Regions from separate parts of the Brevibacterium sp. K11IcPPYGO002 genome, predicted to be linked through region 2. Evidence: riboswitches for the same ligand, from Rfam matches in the RefSeq annotation. Region 2 holds a riboswitch; each other region holds the start of a gene.
The links. A riboswitch is a leader RNA that binds a small molecule or an ion and turns the genes downstream of it on or off. The one in region 2 is predicted to bind thiamine pyrophosphate.
Positions count from the first base shown of each region.

Region 1 (7,197 bases), 640 kb from region 2:
CCCTCGTCGAGATCAGCTCCCGCGCTCAGCTGACCGTGTTGGGCACCCGCGGGCGCGGGCGGATCCGCAGCGCTCTGCTGGGATCGGTCTCGCGCGGAGTCCTCAACCATGCAGAAGGACCGATCATGGTGGTTCCGAGCTGATCGGCAGCGCCGTGCTGATCAGCCAGGAAGTGCTGATCAGCCGAGCCCGGCACCTCGACGGCGACGGCTCACCAAGAGAAGTGTCGCGCCGAGTGCCAGCGCTCCCGCGCCGACGGCCAAGGGTAGTGCGAGCCCACCGCCGGTGCGGGGCAGGTCTCCATCCCCACTCGCCGAGGCGGTCCCGGAGGAATCCGAATCATCGCCCGTTCCTACGGCGTTCGCCTCGGCTGCATCTGCCTCGGAGCCGGAGTCGGCAGTGCCGGCATCTGCCGTGCCGGCATCGAATCCGTTGCCGTCGTCGGTACCGTCAGACCCGACATCACCCGAGGCAGCACCGTCGGAGCTGGCGCTGTCGGAGGCGGTGCCGCCCGTACCAGCGTCGGCATCTGCACTCGGGCCATCGGCACCTGCGTCCACGTCGTCGCTGGTTCCGGCATCCTCGGAACCTGCGTCTGCGTCGTCGCTCGTTCCTGCACTGTCGGCGTCATCGTTTGCACCTGCATCATCAGCACCTGCCGCGGAGTCGGAGCCGGCATCGGAACCGGCGCCGGCCTCCGCATCGTCATCCGGGGCTGGTTCTTCCGCCTCGGCGCGCCTGAGTTCGACATCGTCGATCTGCTCGGATGCGGCCTGAGCTTCCGCGCGCTCACCATCGGCGGGTGCCCCGCCTGCCGGCACCTCATAGGTCGTCGCTCGCAGCGCTTCGTCGCTGACTCGAACCCGGGTGAAAGCGGGCACGTCGTTGTGGACGCTCTTGCCTTCCCAGTCGAGGCCGGGAACGTAGTCATAGAACTTCGACCCTGACGAGGAGGTCAGCGTGAGGTAGAGCGTCTGCCCGTCTTCCTTCTCTTCCTCGGCTCCCGCTTCCGACCCTTCCACTCGCTTGCCTTCGCCGTCCATGAGGAAGGTGCGGTTGAAGATGTGGTCATGGCCGGAGACGACGAGGTCGATGTCATTGCGGGCCGCGACCGGAGGGATCGCCTTCCGCAGCCGTTTGACGTCGATGTCGTCCCAATGGGTTGCCGTCGAATAGATCGAGTGGTGGAACCCGAGAACAGTCCAGCGTGCCTGGTCTCCGTGCTCGGCGACGACCTCGTCGATGAACTCGGCGTGGGCATCCACGTCCGGGCTGTTCGAGTTGATGTTGAGGAACAGGACTCCATCTTCGATGAACCAGTAGTCGCCGCCGGAGGTGATGACGCCGCCACCGCCGTGGTCCTGGCTCACATTGGGTCGGTTGAAGTGCTGCTCGTAGGCTTTCGAAGACACATCGTGGTTGCCGATCGTCGTCGCCTGCGGGATCGTGCGGGTCGCTTCCGGTGCCAGGTATTGAGCATACTGCTCCTGGTTGCCGGCGGAGTTGACCTGGTCTCCCAGCGAGTAGAAGAAGCTCGGGTCGTCGGCGGTGGCCACTGCCGAGGACAGGGTCCGGTCCCAACCGGCCGCGTCGTCGGGATCTCCGCCTCCGGCGCCGACCTGGGGGTCGCCGAAGACGAGGAATTCGTCATCTCCTCCGGACGATCCCGTGGTGAACCGCTGCACCTCGGTGAACCCGTCCTCGTCGCTGCCGACCTGGTAGGCGTAGTCGGTGTCGGGTTCCAGGTCGGTCATGCTCGCGTGGTTGTAGTGGCGTTTGAGGTCGGTGGCGAGACCGGAGTCCGTGGTCTCAGCCGCTGCCGCGTCGGCGGGAAGTTCACCCCCCTCGAGTTCACTCACCGGTGCCCACCGGACCTCTCCCCCGCCGGAGCTCTCACTCATCCACGAGAGGTTGCGCGTCGTCGAGTCGGCCCCGACCTGCAGCACCGCGTCGGTGATCGCCTCACTCCCCGCATCCGCCTCGGCGGGCGTGTCCGTCGGGTCCTGGCTCGCGGTCGCACTCGGTCCGCCCGAGCCGAGAGATGGTTCGGCGCGCACGGGCACCGGGGCCGCCACCAGAGCGGCGAGCAGGGTGGCGGCGGACAGGGCACTGAGTGGTCGCTTGAGTCGTTGAGTGTTCACCCGCCCATTCCTACCGATCAGTAGTGTCTGGTCGTTCGAGGCCCGTCGACGAGACAGGGAACGGGAGGTGAATCGTCGATGACGGATCCCGGCCTCCGCGTCGCTTCCGCTCCCGGTCGCTGCTTCGCTCACCTGTTGTACAGTGGTGGCTACGACAGGGGAGCGCCGTCAGGGGCGCTGAGAGTGCAGAAGAAGCTGCAGACCCTCGAACCTGATGCGGTCAGTACCGCCGAAGGAAGTCGAGACTCTTCACCCCTCCTTGATATGAGGAGGCACAATGCCGGAAACCACCGCGCCGACCACCACCCCCGCCCGCGCGCGGGCCTTCACCGCGGCGCCGAAATCCAAGCAGTGGCGGGTCGTCGACTATGTCACCACCGCCGTGCTCGGCATCGCGGTGGGACTCGTCTTCTGGGTTCTCGCGCTGAGCTGGAAGGTTCTCGAACTCGCCTTCCAGGCATTCCCGCCGTCGATCGGCCTCATCGCCGGTCTCTGGGTGCTGGCCGGTCCGCTGGCCGGTGCCATCATCCGCAAACCCGGTGCCGCGCTCCTGTGCGAACTCATCGCCGCCATCGTCGAAGCCGTGCTCGGCTCCCACTTCGGGGCGACCGTTCTGCTCTCGGGACTGCTGCAGGGCCTCGGTGCCGAACTCGTCTTCGCCGCTTTCGGCTACAAACGCTTCACCCTGTGGGTCACCGCCGCTTCGGGCGTGCTGGCCGCGGCGTTCATGGCCGTGAGCGAGAACATCATGTACAACGCCGAATGGCAGTTCGGCTTCCAGGCGATCTACGCGGTCTGTGCGATCATCTCCGGCCTCGTCATCTCCGGGATCGGCGCGTGGTACGCCTACCGGGCGATCGCGGCCACCGGGGCTCTGAGCTCCTTCGCCTCCGGCCGTCGCTGATGGCGCTGCCGATCACGGCCGCGGGCTTCTCATGGACGCACACCGACCGTGAGGCACCGGCGGTCGGTCCGCTCGACCTGGAGATCGCGGCCGGAGAGAAGGTGCTGCTGCTCGGCGCCTCCGGAGCCGGGAAATCGACGTTCCTCCACGCCGTCGCCGGTGTCCTGCCCGAGGAATCGGGTGAGGCCACCGGTGAACTCCTCGTCGGCGGTGAGAAACCGGATCCTCGCCGAGGATGCACCGGGCTGGTCCTCCAAGATCCCGATTCGCAGGTGATCTTCTCCCGCATCGGTGATGATGTGGCGTTCGGGATGGAGAACCTCGGACTCCCGGCCGCGGTCATCGAGGCTCAGGTTCCCAGATCTCTGCAGGCCTTGGGACTCGATCTGGCCCCGGAGCATCCGAGTGCCGCTCTGTCCGGCGGGCAGAAGCAGCGGCTGGCTCTGGCCGGGATCCATGCGATGGCCCCGGAGGTCATCGTCCTCGACGAACCGACCGCCAATATCGATCCCGCCTCGGCGACCGAGGTCCGCGATGCCGTGCTCACCGTGCAGGCCGAGACACAGGCGACCATGCTCGTCGTCGAACACCGGGTCGAGCTGTGGATCGAGCACGTCGACCGTGTCGTCGTACTCGGCCGTGACGGGATCGTCGCCCAAGGTCCGCCCGAGCGGATCTTCTCCGATCCGGACCTGACCGAAACGCTCATCGGCTGCGGCATCTGGATTCCGCAGGACTCCCCCACCCCGCGCCGAGGCGGGGCCGCAGGAAGCGGTGGGACGTCGGGCCGCCTCGGCGAGGTTCTGCTGCGCACAGATCGGCTCAGTGTTGCTCGACCGCGCATGGCCACCCCCGCCGCGACCGGCTTGGACCTGAGACTGAGCGCCGGTCAGGCGCTCGGAATCGTCGGCGCCAACGGGGCAGGCAAATCAACCACGGCCCTGACCTTGGCCGGCCTGCTGCCCGAATTCTCCGGGCAGGTCTTCGCCGAGGCGGCCCTGCGGGAAGGAGCCAAACGACCCCGACCGTTCGCGTGGCCGTCGAAGCAGTTGGCGGCGCGCATCGGCATGGTCTTCCAGGAACCAGCCCACCAGTTCCTCACTTCGAGCGTGGCGGCCGAACTCGAACTGGGTCCCCGGCTGGCAGGGTGGTCTGCCGCCGAGTCGCAGGCACGGGTGGATGAGCTTCTTGAGGGGCTCGGGCTCGTCGGGTTGGCGCAGGCTCATCCGCAGAGTCTCTCCGGTGGGGAGAAGCGACGCCTGTCGGTGGCGGCGATGCTGGCTCCCCGGCCCCGGGTGCTCATCGTCGATGAGCCGACCTTCGGTCAGGATGCGCTGACGTGGGCGGGGTTGGTGGAGATGTTCCTCGATGCTTTGGAACACGGCTCCGCGGTGGTCGCGGTCAGCCACGATCTGGCGCTCCTCGAGGCCATCGGCGCCGATCTCCTCGAGCTCGGCGACCGCAGCAGCGCTGCACGAGTCGGCGACAATGAGTCGGATTCGCATGTCAAGGCGGGTGATAGCGGTGAGTGACAGTCTCGATATGCATTCTCTCCCCGCACCCGAGGCCGCCGTAGAAGATCCGGGGCAGCTCATCCCCGTGGTGCGTTCCACCGCTTTGGCTCGGTGCAATCCGCTGACGAAGATCGCAGTCGCGCTCATTCTCATGGTCGGGGCGCTGCTGAGCATCGATCCGGTCTCTGCGGGGGTGGTGCTGCTGGCAGCAGTGCTGGCGCTGCCGGCGACGGGACTCGATCTGGTGGCGGCGGCCAAGCGGCTGTGGTTCCTGCCCGCCGGCGCTCTGCTCGCCGCTTGGGGCACGGCTCTGTTGGCGGAGAAGACCGGGGATGTGGTCGTCGACTTCGGCCCCGTCCTGTTCACCACAGGGTCCCTGGCCGCGGCTGCGGCGATCTTCGTCCGCGCCCTCGCCTTGGCGATCCCGCTCATCGTGCTCGCATCGACGATCGATCCGCGTGACCTCGCCGATGCGCTCATTCAGCACCTGCGGCTGCCAGAGGTCGTCGTGGTCTCGGTTCTCGCGGCCTCTCGTCTGCTCGGACTGTTGGTCAGTGAGTGGCAGGTGCTGGCGATGGCGAGGAGGGCCAGGGGTGTCGCGGGTGGTTCGCTTCTGCGGCGCACGGGCAGCCTCTTCAGCGGGGTGTTCGTCCTGCTCGTGGTCTCGATCCGCCGGGCGACGACCCTGGCGATGGCGATGGAGGGTCGGGCATTCGGTCGTCCCGGACGCACGTGGCGCAGGCGGTCGAGGTTCGCGGTCCGAGATGTCGTGGCGGTGCTTCTCAGCCTGGCTGTCTGCGCGGTCGCGATCGGTGCGGCTCACATGCTCGGAGTCTGGAACCCGATCGTCGGGTGAGGCGACGCGGATATGGCACGACTCAGAGCTGTTTGAGGAGGTCCTTGCCGAAGGCCCGCCATTCCTCCAAGGCTTCGGGGCTGGGCAGTTTGGACGCGGTGAGGACGAAGAGCGTCTTGTCATCGCTCTTCGTCTCGGCTGCGGCTTCGACCTTGATGCCGCCGTCGAGGTTGGCTCGCCAGAAGGAGCGCTTCGTCGTCTCCGAGGTGCGGGGATCGCCGTCGAGGGCCACCTCGTTGAGGGTGTCGCCGACGAGGGAGGCGAACTTGGCGATGAGTTCGGAACGATCGCCCGGGATGGTGCGGGAGACGGCGACGTCGAAGGTGCCGTCGGCGCGCTGGCCGGGGACGCGACGGCCGATCTCCTGCTCATAGGCGACGACGGCGCCTTGGACCCACCAGCCGTGGTTGTCGACTCTGCCGTCGAACTGGGGATAGAGAGCGTCGGCGAGTTCTTTGTGACTCGCCGACGCTCCCCCGGCCGCCTCGAGGCGTCCACGGGTGTCTGCCCATGGTTCGCCGAGGGCCTTTTCGATCGATCCGATGTTCTGCGCTTTGGTCGCCATGGCAGAAGTCTATGTGCTCGTTCGACCCGGGATGAAGGCCTGGAAGGGGTTCAGTCGATCTTGAGTTCACCCATCTCGTCCCAGCCCTCACCGTCGATCTTGCGGGAAATGATCTTCGGGGTCGAGACCAGATGAGGGCGCATGGCTTCGAGACCGGCGGCGAAGTGATCGCTGGTGACGTGTGGTTCTGCGCCCTCGTCGGTGAACGCCTCGACGAGGACGAACTCGTTCGGGTTCTCCAGGCTCTTCGACCATTCGAAGAAGAGGTTGCCGGGTTCGGCGCGGGTCGCCTCGGTGAAGGCCCGAACGGCTTCGGGGAACTTATCGACGCTTTCGGGTTTCACGTCATACTTCACGACGATGAAGATCATGGTTATTCTCCTTCAGCTGATCAGCAGTACGGGTCGATCCCAGCTTAATTCTGCCGCAATTGCGAATCGACCGCTGTTCAGTCGAATACTTTGCTCGCTTCCACAATGATCAAGCGTTCTTCTGCCGATCCGGTGAAAGGAGTCCGGTGCCAATCGCTCCACAGATTGTCGACCCGCAATCCGACTGAGTGAAGATCACGTTGCAGTGTTTCGGCAGACCGGAAACGCAGTCGCAAAGCAGTTTCAATGGTTCGACCGGCGCCGATGAACTCATGACTAGTTGTCATCGTCACTGTTCCATCTGCGTCGGGACCCGAGACTGATTCGGACTCTCGCAACGTACCCGCCGAAGTCTCGCGAACTTCAGTCGGGCCGCCCCACGCCTTCCACGATTCGTTGCGTGGGTTTCGGGTCTCGAATACGAGACGCCCGTCTGGCTTCAACCCTTGAGCGATATCGAGCAGAGTTGTCTCCCATGCCTCGTCGATGATGTGCATGGCGACGTTTCCGCTCATGAGAATCAGATCATTAGCGTCGCGGTCAATGAGTTCGGAGGTGCCCATTCGCCATTCGACCCGGTCGCCGCCGGGCCGATTTGCCGCGTGAGAAAGCATCGCAGCCGCAGGATCGATACCGACGATTCTGCGTCCCTTCTTGGCGAGGGTGACAGTCAGAATTCCGGTTCCACAGCCGAGGTCGGTGATAAATGAAGCCGAGAGATCGTCAGCCATCGCACGAAAGTAGTCGTGGTCAGGTCCGTGGCCGTTGTCCTCGTCATAGATTCCGACGAGAAGCTCGTCGTCGTAGCCGGCATCCTCCATCCGACCGGCTCACAGCCTTTCGGCG
Region 1 is NZ_CP131929.1:1,214,996-1,222,192, reverse strand. Features, by position in the region: gene QYM46_RS05460 (universal stress protein) at 1-143, shown strand, start outside; gene QYM46_RS05455 (FN3 domain-containing metallophosphoesterase family protein) at 180-2,141, opposite strand; TPP riboswitch at 2,288-2,396, shown strand; gene QYM46_RS05450 (ECF transporter S component) at 2,419-3,045, shown strand; gene QYM46_RS05445 (ABC transporter ATP-binding protein) at 3,045-4,577, shown strand; gene QYM46_RS05440 (energy-coupling factor transporter transmembrane component T family protein) at 4,588-5,415, shown strand; gene QYM46_RS05435 (hypothetical protein) at 5,438-5,980, opposite strand; gene QYM46_RS05430 (putative quinol monooxygenase) at 6,031-6,351, opposite strand; gene QYM46_RS05425 (class I SAM-dependent methyltransferase) at 6,429-7,172, opposite strand; gene QYM46_RS05420 (class I SAM-dependent methyltransferase) at 7,182-7,197, opposite strand, start outside.
Region 1: another riboswitch for thiamine pyrophosphate. It lies ahead of QYM46_RS05450 (ECF transporter S component); the one in region 2 lies ahead of thiC (phosphomethylpyrimidine synthase ThiC).

Region 2 (7,197 bases):
GAGATCCGCCCGTCGTCGTGGTTGGGGTTGAGGATGGTGATGTCGAGGCCGAATCGTGAGTACCAGGGGCGGGTCACCTCGGCGCTGTTTTCGTCCCACCACACGTAGAAGAGGAACGGCACGTTGATCCCGGCCTCCGAGTAGAAGAACGGGGGACGCCGCTCACCTGCGGTGACGTCGAAGGGAACGACGTTTCCCTCGATCGGGGCCGGGCAGGTGGCGAACGAGGTGAACGCGAACGGGTAGTTCACCGCACGGTTGAAATCGACGACGAGCGACCCGTCCTGATTCGGCACTCCGAGATCGATGGTCCGCCACGCCGAGGTGGTGCTCCCGTTCGTCGAATCGTGGAAGTCCAGCTGGAGCCCGGTCTTCGGACACCCGGTGGCGAGCAGGTTCACCTCACCGTGCTGAGTGTCGAACGTGACGATTCCCGCCGCCTGCGTCTGCAGCTGCAGATCCTCTTGAGCGGTTTCGATCGGGTAGGTCTTGAACGGGTCGAACCGGGTGAATCGGGCGAGGAAGACGAAGTCCGGGTCCGGGTCGAAGACCGGAACCTCGAAGAACTTGCCCAACAGCGGGGACTTCGAATTGCGCACACGCACACCGAGGCGGCCGGCCCGGTCGATGAGTTCGTAGAGGACGTTGCCGACGGTGAACCAGTTGAGCGATCCGCCGGTCGGAAGTTTCGCGCTGAACCCGTTCTCCTCGACGCGGACCTGAGGTCGAGCGGGCACGGCTGCGTGTCCGCCGGTCGCTTGTGAACCGGCATCCGATCCGGCATCCGCACCAGCAGAACCATCCGCACCAGCCGCAGAATCTGCGCCCGCACCGGCCGCCGCGTCGGCCTGGTCCGTGACCCTCGGCAGGGTCGAGGTGTCGCTGGGCACGGCCGGGCTCGTCGCCCGGGTCGGCCCCGAGTTGGTCACACCCGCGCCGTTCGCCCCAGTCCCAGCCCCAGGACCTCCCCCAGTCCCAGCCCCGGAACCAGTCGAATCCGAACCGTCTCCGCCGTCGCCGACCGCGCTGAGCAGGTCGAACGTCTCCGCCGCTGGACCGGCCTTGATTCCGGTGTCCAGGGACACGGTCACCCACCCGTCGTCGACGGTGAAGGTGCCGGGGGCGTCGGTCCAGGTCGATTCGTCCTCGAGCCAGTGCAGCCCGACGACGCTTAGCCAGCCGAACGGTTTCGCCAGTGCCGAGTTCCGTGAGTCGCGCCAGGTGTTCCACTCCGTCACGAACTGGTTCACGTCGAACACTCCTTGCCGTCGCTGGTGCGGCAGCAGGATCGCTGCTCCCGCCTGATTCTCGGACCCGGTGGCAACCCGGCGTCTGAGACCTGATCTTCTTCACCTCCAAACTACCGCAAACGATAGGCTGGGGAAATGAATGAATCACTCCCGAGACCGGATCGGGCCGCGACGACAGCGGCCGACCTCGGCGACTTCGTCAGCGCCTCCCCCAGCTCCTATCACGCGGTGGCCACCGCCGCGAAACGCATGGAAGAAGCCGGATTCTCCCACCTCGACGAGTCCGTTCCCTGGGCGCTGACACCTGGGACCGGGCACTACGTCATCCGGGACGGCGCGCTCATCGCGTGGATGAATCCCACCGTCACCGAGGCGGCTGACCGGTTCCGTGTGTTCGGTTCCCACACCGATTCCCCGGCGTTCAAACTCAAACCCGGCGGCGAGTACACCGCTGAGGGCACCCGTCAGGTCGGGGTGGAGGTCTACGGCGGGCCGTTGCTGAATTCGTGGCTCGATCGTGAGCTCGCCTTCGCCGGTCGTCTCGGCCTCGCCGACGGCCGCATCGTGCTCGCCCGCACCGGACCGATCGCCCGCATCCCGCAGCTGGCGATCCACCTCGACCGTCAGGTCAACGAGGGGCTGACCCTGGACAAGCAGCGTCATACCGCTCCCGTCATCGGCCTGGCCGACCTCGCCGAGGCGGACATCATCGAACTGCTCGCCGCGTCCGCCGGAGTCGATGCCGAGACCGTCGTCGGCCACGATGTCTACACCATCCCCACTCAGGAACCGGCCCTCTTCGGTGCGGCCGAGGAGTTCTTCGCCTCGCCGAGGCTGGACAACCTGCTGTCCGTCCACGCCGGTGTCACCGCGCTCACCCAGCTCGATGCCGACGGCCTCGACGGCATCCCCCTGTTCGCGGCCTTCGACCACGAGGAGATCGGATCGAATTCGCGCTCGGGAGCATGCGGCCCGTTCCTCGCCGACGTCACCGAACGCATCGTCGCCTCCTTGCTGCCGCAGTCGACGCGCAGCGATTATCTCGCGTCGATGGCCTCCTCGGTGTGTGTCTCCTCCGATGCCGGGCATGCTGCTCATCCGAACTATCCGGAACGACATGACCCGCATGTCCGCCCCCGCCTCGGCGGCGGTCCCCTGCTCAAGCTCAACGCTCAGCAGCGCTACGCCACGGATGCGGTCGGCACGGCCGTGTGGTCGCAGGCATGCACGGCCGCTGGGGTCGACTACCAGGATTTCGTGTCGAACAATGCGATGCCCTGCGGGTCGACGATCGGACCGCTGACCGCGACCCGACTGGGAATGACCACCGTCGACGTGGGTCCGGCCCTGTACTCGATGCACTCGGCCCGCGAGATGGTCGCGGTCTCCGATGTGCTCGCTCTCGGTGCCGCTGCGAAGGCGTTCCTCCAAGGCAGCTGACCTCGCACCCCCGGCGGGCCTCGAATCCGCCGACACCGCGGTTGTCCTCACCACGACGATCGTGATACGAATTGCACGACCCCACGGGAGCCCGCTGCACGGGCTGAGATCGGACTGCATCGTCCGAGACCGTAGAACCTGATCCGGTTGATACCGGCGTAGGAAGTGAGGACTGCAGATGACTGCATTCACCCCTGAAACACCCGCCCCTGCCACGACTTCGTCTGACGCAGATTCGCACGACGAATTCACCCTCGAGCAGTATCCGACGCATTCGCCGGCGTGGGTCGACGACACGGAGCACGGCATCCGCGTTCCCGTGACCCGCATCGAACTCGAGGACTCGAACGGCCGGGCCAACGATCCCGTCGACGTCTACCGCACCGTCGGACCGGGCAGCACTCCGGAAGAGGGACTTCCAGCTCTGCGATTTCCGTGGATCGAGGATCGCCTCGACACCGAAACGTACGCAGCCCGCGGCCACCGCATCGCCGATGACGGTCGTGCCGCCGTCCGCCGAGGTGCCCCGTCGCAGCAGTGGAAGGGACGCAGACCGGTTCCGCGTCGGGCCAAGACCGGTCGCACGGTCACCCAGATGCACTACGCAAGGCAGGGCATCATCACCCCGGAGATGCGGTTCGTCGCACTCCGCGAGCAGTGCGATGTCGAGCTCGTGCGTGCCGAACTCGCCGCCGGTCGGGCGATCATCCCGAACAACATCAACCACCCCGAATCCGAACCGATGATCATCGGCAAGGCATTCCTCGTCAAGATCAACGCGAACATCGGCAATTCCGCGGTCACCAGCTCCATCGCCGAGGAGGTGCAGAAGCTGCGGTGGGCCGCGAAGTGGGGTGCCGACACCCTCATGGACCTGTCGACCGGCAATGACATCCACACCACTCGGGAATGGATCATCCGCAACTCCCCCATCCCCATCGGCACCGTCCCGATCTATCAGGCGCTGGAGAAGGTCGACGGTAATGCGAACGCGCTGACCTGGGAGATCTATCGCGACACGGTCATCGAACAGTGTGAGCAGGGTGTCGACTACATGACCGTCCACGCCGGTGTGCTGCTGCGCTATGTTCCGCTCACGGCCGACCGGGTCACCGGGATGGTCTCCCGCGGCGGGTCCATCATGGCCGGCTGGTGCCTTGCCCACCACGAGGAGAACTTCCTCTACACCCACTTCGACGAGCTCTGTGAGATCTTCGCCCGCTACGATGTCGCGTTCTCACTCGGCGACGGACTGCGACCGGGGTCCATCGCCGACGCCAACGATGCCGCCCAGTTCGCCGAACTCGACACACTGGCCGAACTCACCGAACGTGCGTGGGCCCACGATGTCCAGGTGATGGTCGAAGGCCCCGGGCACATTCCGCTCCACCTCGTACGGGAGAACGTCGAACGCCAGCAGGAGCTCTGCCACGGCGCACCGTTCTACACCTTGGGTCCGCTGGTCACGGATATCGCACCCGGATACGACCACATCACCTCGGCGATCGGGGCGACCGAGATCGCCCGCTACGGCACGGCGATGCTCTGCTACGTCACCCCGAAGGAGCATCTCGGCCTACCCGACCGCGACGACGTCAAGACCGGGGTGATCACGTACAAGATCGCCGCGCATGCCGCGGATATCGCGAAAGGCCACCCCGGCGCGACGGCCCGCGATGATGCGCTGTCGAAGGCTCGGTTCGAGTTCCGCTGGCGGGATCAGTTCGCGCTCGGCCTCGATCCGGAGACTGCCGAGGCGTTCCACGACGAGACGCTGCCCGCGGAACCCGCGAAGACCGCGCACTTCTGTTCCATGTGCGGGCCGAAGTTCTGCTCGATGCGCATCTCCCAGGACATCCGCGACACCTACGGCAGCGCCGAGGCTCAGGAGGCCCTGGCAGGAATGCAGCGGAAGAGCCGCGAATTCCTCGCCTCTGGCGGAGAGGTCTACCTGCCCGATCCGACCGTCGGCCTCAAGGCGGACTGACCGTCGTTCAGGGCGTGGCGCGTCTATCGCAGTGTGCACGATTCGACTGACGCGCCAGGCCGTGAACGAGCGTTGCGGAGGCGATGTAGGTTGACGGTATGAGCGAACTTCAGCGTGCCTTCGACGCGCATCTGCACATCATCGATCCGACCCATCCGCTGATCGAGAACAACGGCTATCTGCCCGACCCATTCACGGTCGCCGACTATCGCGCGAGGCTGCAGAGCCTGCCCGAGGTGGGAGTCGACGTCGCCGGAGGTGCCGTCGTCTCCGGCTCGTTCCAGGGCTTCGACCAGGGGTACCTCGTCGAGGCGCTGCGGGGGCTCGGCGGCAGCTATGTCGGTGTCACACAGCTGCCGGATGCGACCACCGATGAACAGATCCGCCGCCTCGACGAGGCCGGCATCAAGGCGCTGCGCTTCAATATCGCCCGCGGTGGTTCGGCCACTCTCGATGCCCTCGACAGCTTCGCCCGACGGGTCCATGACCTTGTCGGATGGCATGCCGAGCTCTATATCGACGCCCGCACCATCGATGCCGACCTCGCCGCACGCATCGCCGCACTGCCGGCGGTGAGCATCGACCACCTGGGCATGCACGAGGACGGACTGCCCACCCTGCTGCGCCTCGTCGAGGCCGGGGTGAAGGTCAAAGCCACCGGTTTCGGTCGCGTGGAACTCGACCCCGCCGAGGCGGTCCGTCGCATCGTCGACACCGACCCGACCGCGCTCATGGTGGGCACGGATCTGCCGTCGACGCGGGCACGTCGCCCCTTCTCAGATGCTGATTTCACACTCCTCCTCCAGGTGCTCACCCCCACCGAGGCGGACGCCGTGTTCTGGTCGAATGCGGCGAGGTTCTACGGCCTCGAACCGTCATCCGCTGAGTAGACGTTCATCTCCGCCCAGTAGCATGAGTGAGATGAGTTCACGTCAGTCGAATCTCGCCTCCACTCTGCACACCCTCGACGGTCGCAGCTACGGCAATCTCAAACAGATCCGCGGCCGCTACACCTTCGGACCGGTCACCGTGTTCATCGATCGGGTCCAAGCCGATCCGTTCGCCTCCCCGTCGAAGGTCCGGGTCCGTGTCGATCGTGCCGATGCGAAGGTTCCGCTTGAGCTCACCACCGAGCGCGCCGATCGCATCGCAGCGGCCGACTACCTTCTCCGTGCCGGCAATGAGGTGCTCGCGAAGCTCGATCAACGCGCACTGATCCTCGGCCGCCCCGGGCAGGAGATCCTCGAACGGACGAACATCCTCATCGACGACGCCGGGCTCGAGGCACGTCTGCTCGTCAATCTGCCGGCCCGCGGCCGCCGCATCCTCGGCCACCAGGCCGCCGACATCCTCACTCGCGATCTGCCCGAATTCGCCGAACGGCTCTTTCTCTTCGACCGCTGGTCGGACGCCCCGGCAGGCAGGGGAGGGAACACTCCCGCCCCATCGGCCCACGGGCTCGCCGACCACGTCCAGCTGCACCGGGATCAGCTGGAACTGCGCAGCCGCCTCGGCGAGGCCGGACTCATCGGGTTCATCGGCAACGGGGCGATTCTGCCGCGGAAATCCGGGGATTCGGACCTGCCGATGACATCCTCCGATGCGGTGGCCTTCACCTCCCCTCCCGAACTCGAACACACGGTCGATCTCTCCAGCGGCCACAGCGTCACCGGCATGGGCATTCCCCGCGGGGTCACCGTCATCGTCGGAGGCGGCTATCACGGGAAGTCGACGATTCTGCGCGCGCTCGAACGCGGCGTCTACCCGCATATCGCCGGCGACGGGCGCGAATGGGTCATCAGCGACCCGACTGCCACCTCCATCCGAGCCGAGGACGGTCGCGCCGTGACCGGCGACGACATCTCGGCGTTCATCAACAACCTACCCTCGGGCACTGACACGAGATCCTTCTCCACCACGAATGCCAGCGGATCGACCTCGCAGGCGGCCAACCTCGTCGAAGCGATCGAGGCGGGTGCACGCACCCTGCTCATCGACGAGGACACTTCGGCGACGAACTTCATGATCCGCGACGAACGCATGCGCGCGCTCATCCCCGCCGAACGGGAACCGATCACCCCGTTCGTCGACCGCGTCCGTCCTCTGCTGACCGAGCAGGGCGTATCCACAGTGCTCGTCGCCGGCGGATCGAGCGCGTTCTTCGAAGTCGCCGACCACGTCATCGCCCTCGACGCCTATGTCCCCCGCGAAGTCACGAACCAGGCACATGACCTCGTCGGCGTCACCGCCGCCGACCTCAGCCCGGACTCCGGTTCAGACTCCCCCGCCGCCCCCGCTTTCACCGCCGCACCGCGTGTGCCGACGGCGAAGGCGCTGCGTCCGGCGTCGAAGACGAAGACCGCCCGCGCTAAGGGATCCGACCGGATCCAGTTCGGCCGCGACTTCATCGATCTCATCGCCATCGCTCAACTCGTCGACACGCAGCAGGCCGCCGGAGTAGCCGAGACACTCGAATACCTCGCGGAGATCTTCGACGGACGCACCTCCCTGACCGAGGCG
Region 2 is NZ_CP131929.1:573,154-580,350, reverse strand. Features, by position in the region: gene QYM46_RS02620 (DUF1684 domain-containing protein) at 1-1,250, opposite strand, end outside; gene QYM46_RS02615 (M18 family aminopeptidase) at 1,386-2,690, shown strand; TPP riboswitch at 2,765-2,873, shown strand; gene thiC (phosphomethylpyrimidine synthase ThiC) at 2,869-4,677, shown strand; gene QYM46_RS02605 (amidohydrolase family protein) at 4,776-5,567, shown strand; gene QYM46_RS02600 (ABC-ATPase domain-containing protein) at 5,599-7,197, shown strand, end outside.

Region 3 (7,197 bases), 310 kb from region 2:
CAGTCCCGTTCCACCGGCAGCCAGAGTTCGGTTGTCGCCGTTCTGAAATCCTCGGCGCGATCGAGAATCGACACGATCGAAGGCCCCGGACGCAGCCGCCACGGATTCGATGGGAACCATTCGCCGGCCGTGGCCGCCCACGTGTCCTGAAGCGCCTGCGGGTACGGGCCGTGTGCCGTGAAGACGGCCCACATCCCCGCCGGGACATCAATGACATCGAGGTCCTCCGGCGCCGAGGCGGCCGCTGAGACCGCGACCCCGTGGAGGTAGGTGAGGTCGGTTCCTTCTCGGTAGTCCGGATCCACCCCGTCCGTGACCTGAAGTAGTCCTGTCGGGGTCGTGTCCGACAGCGTTCTGAGCCGTGCGTGCTCGGTGTGCGGGAGTGAAGCGACGAACTCGCGGATGTGCGGGTTCTCTCCTTCGTGGATGAGCGGCACACGCACAGCATGGCCGATGAGTGCGAATGCGGGGTGGTCGATGATTCTGGTGTCCATGGTCGAACTCCCTTCGATCGTCAGGCGGAACCTGAGTGACTGTTGGCTGCGAAGGGGACCGCCATTTCGCAGAGCCTCGGACGGAGCCGTACCGTGGACGGACCGAAAGGCGCGCGTGAATGCCTCCGTCGATCCGTATCCGTACCGCACGGCTACACTCAGCAGATCCTCACCGTCGATGACGTCACCGGCAGCGACGGTCATTCTGCGCCTGCGGACATATTCCGAGAGCGGAATTCCCGCCAGCGATGAGAACATCCGCCGCAGGTGATACTCGGTCGTGCCGAGCCTGGCGGCCAGCGCACCAATCTCGACGGACTCCGCGGAATCGGCAGTCAGGTTCGACTCGATGGCGTCGATGAGTGTATTGAGTTCAGCGATCACGATCTCTCCCTTCACTCATCCATACTTCCCGTGGCCCAGGGCGTCCCGCCCGACAATCTGTGCCCGATTCGATCACGTTTGGGATGGTGGTGCGTCCCTGCGGGGACGCACTCCGTCAGTCGCCCGGTGCCAGGCTGGGTGCCTCGTCGATTCCGAAGCGGGTCTTCAGCGCTCGGCGTGCGGCGAACCAGCCGTTCATTCCGTGTACGCCCGGGGCCGGCGGGGTCGCCGCCGAACACAGGAACGCCCCGGGCACGCCGAGGCTGTAGGAGTCCCAGGTCAGGCGCGGGCGAGCCATCATCCGGTAGAAGGACACGACGCCGGTGGCGATGTCCCCGCCGATGTAGTTCTGGTTGTGCCCGGCCATCTCGGAAGCGGGGATCGCGTTGTGGGCGACGACGCGGTCGCGGAAGCCCGGGGCGAAGCGTTCGATCTGCCGTGTCACGTATTCGGTCGGGTCGAGCGGGCAATCGAAGGGCACGTGCGCGTACGTCCACAGCGGGCGCAGGCCGTTCACCTCGCGGGAGGGGTCGAAGACGGTCGGGTCGGAGACGAGGCACACGGGGTCTGATGGCATCCGTCCGTTCATCACCTGCGCCTCGGCGGCGGCCATCTGCGCTCGCGAGCCGCCCACGTGGATCGTTCCGGCACGGCCGACCTCGGGGTCGGACCAGGGGACCGGACCGTTGAGGACGAAATCGACCTTGGCCGCGGCGTTGCCGTGCTTGAACGTTCGCAGGCTCGTGTCGACGTGGGCCGGCAGCAGGCCGGAGAAGATCTGTGCCGCACCCAACGCCGAAGTGTCGAGCAGGTAGGCGCGGGCCTTGGGCAGGTCGGTGACGTGGGCGATCGGGGAGTTCGCGTGCACGGTGCCGCCGTGAGCTTCGAGATCGGCGACGAGGTGGTCGACGATCGCTTGAGATCCGCCGATGGGGCAGGGCCAGCCTCCGGCGTGGGCGACCGTGGAGAGCATCGTGGCGGTAGCGGCCGTGCCCATCGCCGGCAGCCCGCCGATGGCGTGCGCGGCGACCCCGGTGAACAGGGACTGCGTCGACTCGTGGGACAGCGGAATGTTCCACGCGGGGCTGGCCTGGGACAGGAGTCGCAGACCGAATTTCACGACGTTCGCAATGCCGGGAACATCGCGGAGGGTCTCGGGCACGGAGCGTTTGTCACCGAGGGAGAGCCAGATCGCGTCATCGACACGGTCGAGCAGCGGGGCGAAGAATCGCCGCCATTCCGGTCCCGCCTCGCCGAGGCGGTCGACCGTTTCGTCGAGATCGTGGAAGGCCAGCGCGGCCGGTTTCCCGTCGAGGGGTTGGGCGTAGGAGATCTCGGGGGTGGTCAGCTCCATGCCGCGGGCGCGCAGGTCGAAGTCGACGAAGAAGGGGCTGGCGATCGCCAGGGGATGAACGGCCGAGCAGATGTCGTGGGTGACGCCGGGTGCCAGGCCGAGGTCGAGTGTGCGGGCACCACCGCCGATCGTGGCTTCAGCTTCGAACACCTCGACGGAGAGTCCGGCCCGGGCCAGAGTGACCGCGGCAGACATGCCGTTGGGACCAGATCCGACGACGACTGCATCAACACCTGTGCTCATGAGGCCAGTCTAGGCCAGTGGGCTGGGCGGCCGAGATGCGCAGTCCCGGGCGGCTGAGTGCGGCTCAGCTGCCGTAGGCGGTGTCGAAGAAGGCGCGTTCGAGATCGACGGCCCGGTTCCAGGCGCGGGTCAGGGTCTCGGCTACTGAGCTCTGGGCGTCGGTCGGGAACGCACGTTCGAGCTCGTCGACGAGGAACTGCACCCACTCGCGGAAGGCCTCGCCTCGGTGGAGGTCGATCCATCCTCGGTGAACCTGCCGCTTCGGCATCTCCTCACGGGACTCGGCCCAGTCGAGGTAGAGCCATTCGGCGACGACGAGGACGACGAGCAGCTGCGGATACGACGCCGAGGCGACGGCATCATCCATGACATCGCGGAAGCCCGCCGTCGGTATGGTCAGTTCGGGGTGGAGGTAGTCGGCGGGCGCGACTCCCAACTCGGCGAAGGAATCGACGAAATACGTGTCCTCATCGGCGACGAGCATGCCCAGCTGTCGGGCGAATCGCAGCTTCGCGTCGAGCTCATCGGCATGGGCCACGCAGGCGCCGAGCATGGACAGGAACGATTCGAAGAACTGATAGTCCTGCACCAGATAGTCGCGCAAGACGGTGTCGTCGATGGTGCCGGCGAACAGTTCCCTGACGAACCGGTGGTCGACGGCCTCCGCCCATTGCCGGCTGGTTGATCGTAGCAGTGCCGATACCGCTCCGTCAGCAGCCACGGTGATCGACGTGTCCAAGTCTGTGGTGGTCATTGCGATTCCACTCCCTCCGCCGGTGCTCACCGGATCAGGTTCAAAGGGTCTGCATATGCACTCTCAGCGCCGGCTCGCTCGGCGCTCCCCTGTAGGACTCCGACACTATCACCCGGGACAAGAACAGTTGCCAGAGTGATCGAATGCGGTTCGGCAGGTCAGGACTGGCCGATCCAGATCGCGATTGTCGAGCACCCATGTTGCCTTCTCCCACGGAGCTGCCTCGGAGAAGTAGAGACGCTGACCGCCGACATAGCGATGATTCGACGCAGCCTCGGGATCGGCGACGAAGGCTCCGGGGAACCGCTCGTTTCCGCGTGGGGCTGAGACCTCGAACGGCACCTCGACCCACATGCTCGCATCCCAGAGACCCACCAACTCGGGACGGTGGAGGAAGATCCCCTCGACGAGGAGGATGCAGTCCTTCGGCAGACTCCGAGGTTCCGGCGCCAGCGGACGATCCTCGTCGACGTCCCACACAGCTGGAACGATCGCATCACCTCGACGAAACGGTTCGACGACGGACTCGACGAAAACTTCGTAGTCGTAGGAATGACGATAGAAAGTGTCTGGTCCCTTGCCGTGGGCGTAGCGGATCACCCGAGGACGGTGGAAGCCGTCGATGCTGATGGCGGCGACCAGCCGATCGGTACGCGTGCCTGCAGCGCCGGCACATCCCGAGTTCTCGTCCGCAAGGTCGACGAGCTCACGGGCGATCGTGGTCTTCCCGGCTCCGTCGACTCCGTCCACTGCCACCAATGCGCGATGACCCGGCCGGACGGTGCGCAGCTCTGCCAGCAGATCGATCAGAACTCGGGCCCGGGAACTCACCACGCTGCGGACCCGGCGGGGGACACCGACGGCGGGGCCGCCTCGGCGAGGGTGTCGGACACGTACTGCGCTATCCGGTCAACGGCTGGCTGCCGGCCGGCCGACAGTTCGGCGGACTCGACCGACGGGTTGTAGTTCGTGTTCGTATTGATGTCGTAGACGACCTCGCGGCCGTCGGCGGTTTCGATGAACTCGATGCCGGCGATCTCGATGCCGAGACCTGAGAGCAGCGTCTCGAGGCGCGCGATGAGCGGGGTTGCGGCCGTGACGTCGTTTCGACGGGCGAACTGGGGAACGTCCGGGCTGGCCCCGGCACCCGGGACCTCGCAGGCATCGGCCGGGCACAGTTCGAACGACCCACCTGAGACGTCGACGCGCACCGCATAGTGGAAACGTCCGCCGATGAACTCGGCGCGGGTGATGAACGGCTGAGCCGGCTGCACATATTCCTGGATGAGCGTGATTCCGTCGATCGGCGCATTCGTGCCACCGGGCGCGAACTCATCGGCGGCTGCCTCGAGCTCGGCGAGGGAGTCGAAACGGCGCACACCGAGGCCCTTGCCGCCCTGATTGTGCTTGGTGATGAACGGGGGAGTGAAGCCGGCAGCCGCCTCGACGAGCGCCTGCGATCCGAACGCGGCCGCGGTGCGTGGCACGTCGAGGCCCTGGCCGGCCAGCTCGCGATGCTGTCGGATCTTGCTCACCTCGAGCTCGTAGACGTCGCGACCGTTGATGACTCGGCGGCCGGCGGCGGCGAGCCAGTCGAGGACCGCTCGCCCGTACTCCTTCACCTGCGGATCGGTGCGGGTGTGCGCCGACGCCGACAGCCGCGACCAGAACAGGCCGGCAGGAGGTTCGGCGGCAAGATCGATCGTGGTCTCGGGCAGCAGCCATTCGACATGGGCGACGCCGAGGCGGTCGAGCGCATCCGTGAACGGAGCGATCCATTCCTGATTGTCGTGGATGATGTGCACCGCGGGAGCGTCGCCGACGGGCAGGGTATGAGAACTCATCGCGCACCTTCACTGTCGGGAGCCGATGCGACCGAGAGTATTCGGAAGCATCGGCGGATCTGCTCAACAATCCTACGCCCTGGTGTCCAGGCCTTCGTCGTGTCAGTGCGGCGGCGTAGACTCGGGACATGGCTATCGCAAAGCAGCCCGTTGTCGTGCTCGACGCCCCCGACGCCGGTGAACTCGCGGAGTTCTACGGCAAACTCCTGGATTGGTCTGTCACCGTCGACGAGGACGGCACCTGGGCAGAAGTCGTCTCCAATTCCTGGCCGCCGATCTGCATCCAACAGGTCGAGGACTATCACGCACCCAGTTGGCCCGGTCAGGCCCACCCGCAGCAGATGCACCTCGACGTCATGGTCGACGATCTCGACGTCGCCGAGGAGGCTGTGCTCGAGATCGGTGCAGGCAAAGCCCCCGAACAGCCGGGAGAAACGTTCCGAGTGTTCCTCGACCCGGCCGGTCACCCGTTCTGCCTGTGCAAGGGATGACCGCGCCATCGCCGAGGCGGCCCCACCCGCCCACGGCGCGCTGAGTCATGCGCGCGCTCGCCTCCTTCGCCGACCGTGATCCCGTTCCGTGGGCCAACGGCGGCGGTCAGACCACCGAGCTCGTCGGGCTGACGGATTCGGTGGAGCTGACTCCAGGTCTTCACCCCTGGCGATTGAGCATCGCCAGGCTCGAACGTGTGGGCCCGTTCTCAGCCCTGCCCGGAATGGCGCGCACCTTCCTGCCCACCGCCGAGGTGGCCCTTGAGATCGACGGTCACGTGCATCGCGTGCCGGCCCTCCGACCGGTGCACTTCCACGGAGAGCAGAACGTGAGCCTCGTCGATTTGGCCGACCCCTGCTTCGCCGTCAACCTCATGGTCGCCGATGACAGCACAGACGACGTCGCCTGCGACGCTGGTGCCGACACGGGCGTTGGCTCGGGCACTGGCTCAGGCGCTGACTCGGGCAGAGAATCCGATTCTGCTTCTGGCGAGCTGCAGATGGTCATCGGTCGGCCGGTTCCAGCCGACGGAATCCGGTTGGTGCTCACTGTCGAAGCCGACGTCGATTTCCCTCGTTTTCAGCTGTTCGAACTCGACCCGGGTGAGGCTGTTCCAGATGAGGTCTCGGTGGTCGTTCTCCACACCGGCAGGTGCGACGAACACATCTGAGAAATCGGTGGGAGCCGATTGTCCCCGGCGTCACATTCGCGCGCATCATCCGAGGTGGCGGAGCCTTACCCGACCGTTTCCATCAGGTCTTTCCCAGCTTCGGGCACGAAGTGTCAGGATGCCCGAACGTCGGTGTCCGAGAATGGTGCTCCACCGGACTTTGGAGGAACTTTGGCGGTCGGAGACAGCGGCAAGAACGATCAGCGCGAGCACAACGATGACACTCGTATGCCGGAACATTCCCAGACCCTGCCGCTGATCACCGAAGAGATCGTCAGCTCCCACCCGACCCCGGCGGCCGAACCCACCGAACATCTCGTCACCCCGGTGATGCCGCCCAACCCGATCCGCCGCGACGGCGAGGTCGCACAGCAGCCGATGACGACGCTGCCCGACACACCCCAAGGTTCACCGACGGCCGCTGCCCCGGCCACCTCTGCGACCGCGACCGGCGTCGCCGAATCGACAGCGACGGTCGACGACGAAAAAGACGAGAAGTCCTCGGACGGTCGGATCTCCGCCACTCAGCTGCTGGCAGGCGCAGGCGCTGCGGCGACCTCGTCGGTCATCGGCGGGCAGCTCGGCGTCGCAGGCACTGTCGTCGGCGCCGGAGTCGCCAGCATCGTCACCGCCCTGGCCGTCACTCTCTACGGTCGCAGCCTCGACAAAGGCAAGGAGAAGATCCAACAGGTCGGATCCAAACTCGCCCCGGCAGTCAAAGCGAAGATCGCGAAGAACCCCAACGGGAAGACCGCTGCAGTCGACCCCTCACTCGCCGAGGATTCGGCCTTCGCCCCACCGGAACCCGCAGCCGGCAACGCGAACGCGACAGCCGCCTCGGCGACGGGAGAGGGGGAGTCCGAGAACGTGGACGGGGACGCCGATGACACCAAGAGCGGATCCCGTACCTGGTGGCAGAAGCTGCGCCGCAAACGGATCCTCTACCCGCTGACGATCGGCGT
Region 3 is NZ_CP131929.1:880,907-888,103, forward strand. Features, by position in the region: gene QYM46_RS03900 (AraC family transcriptional regulator) at 1-878, opposite strand, end outside; gene QYM46_RS03905 (phytoene desaturase family protein) at 994-2,475, opposite strand; gene QYM46_RS03910 (TenA family protein) at 2,540-3,229, opposite strand; TPP riboswitch at 3,224-3,330, opposite strand; gene QYM46_RS03915 (uridine kinase) at 3,338-3,979, opposite strand; gene QYM46_RS03920 (ATP-grasp domain-containing protein) at 4,057-5,073, opposite strand; gene QYM46_RS03925 (VOC family protein) at 5,202-5,564, shown strand; gene QYM46_RS03930 (HutD family protein) at 5,612-6,235, shown strand; gene QYM46_RS03935 (hypothetical protein) at 6,464-7,197, shown strand, end outside.
Region 3: another riboswitch for thiamine pyrophosphate. It lies ahead of QYM46_RS03910 (TenA family protein); the one in region 2 lies ahead of thiC (phosphomethylpyrimidine synthase ThiC).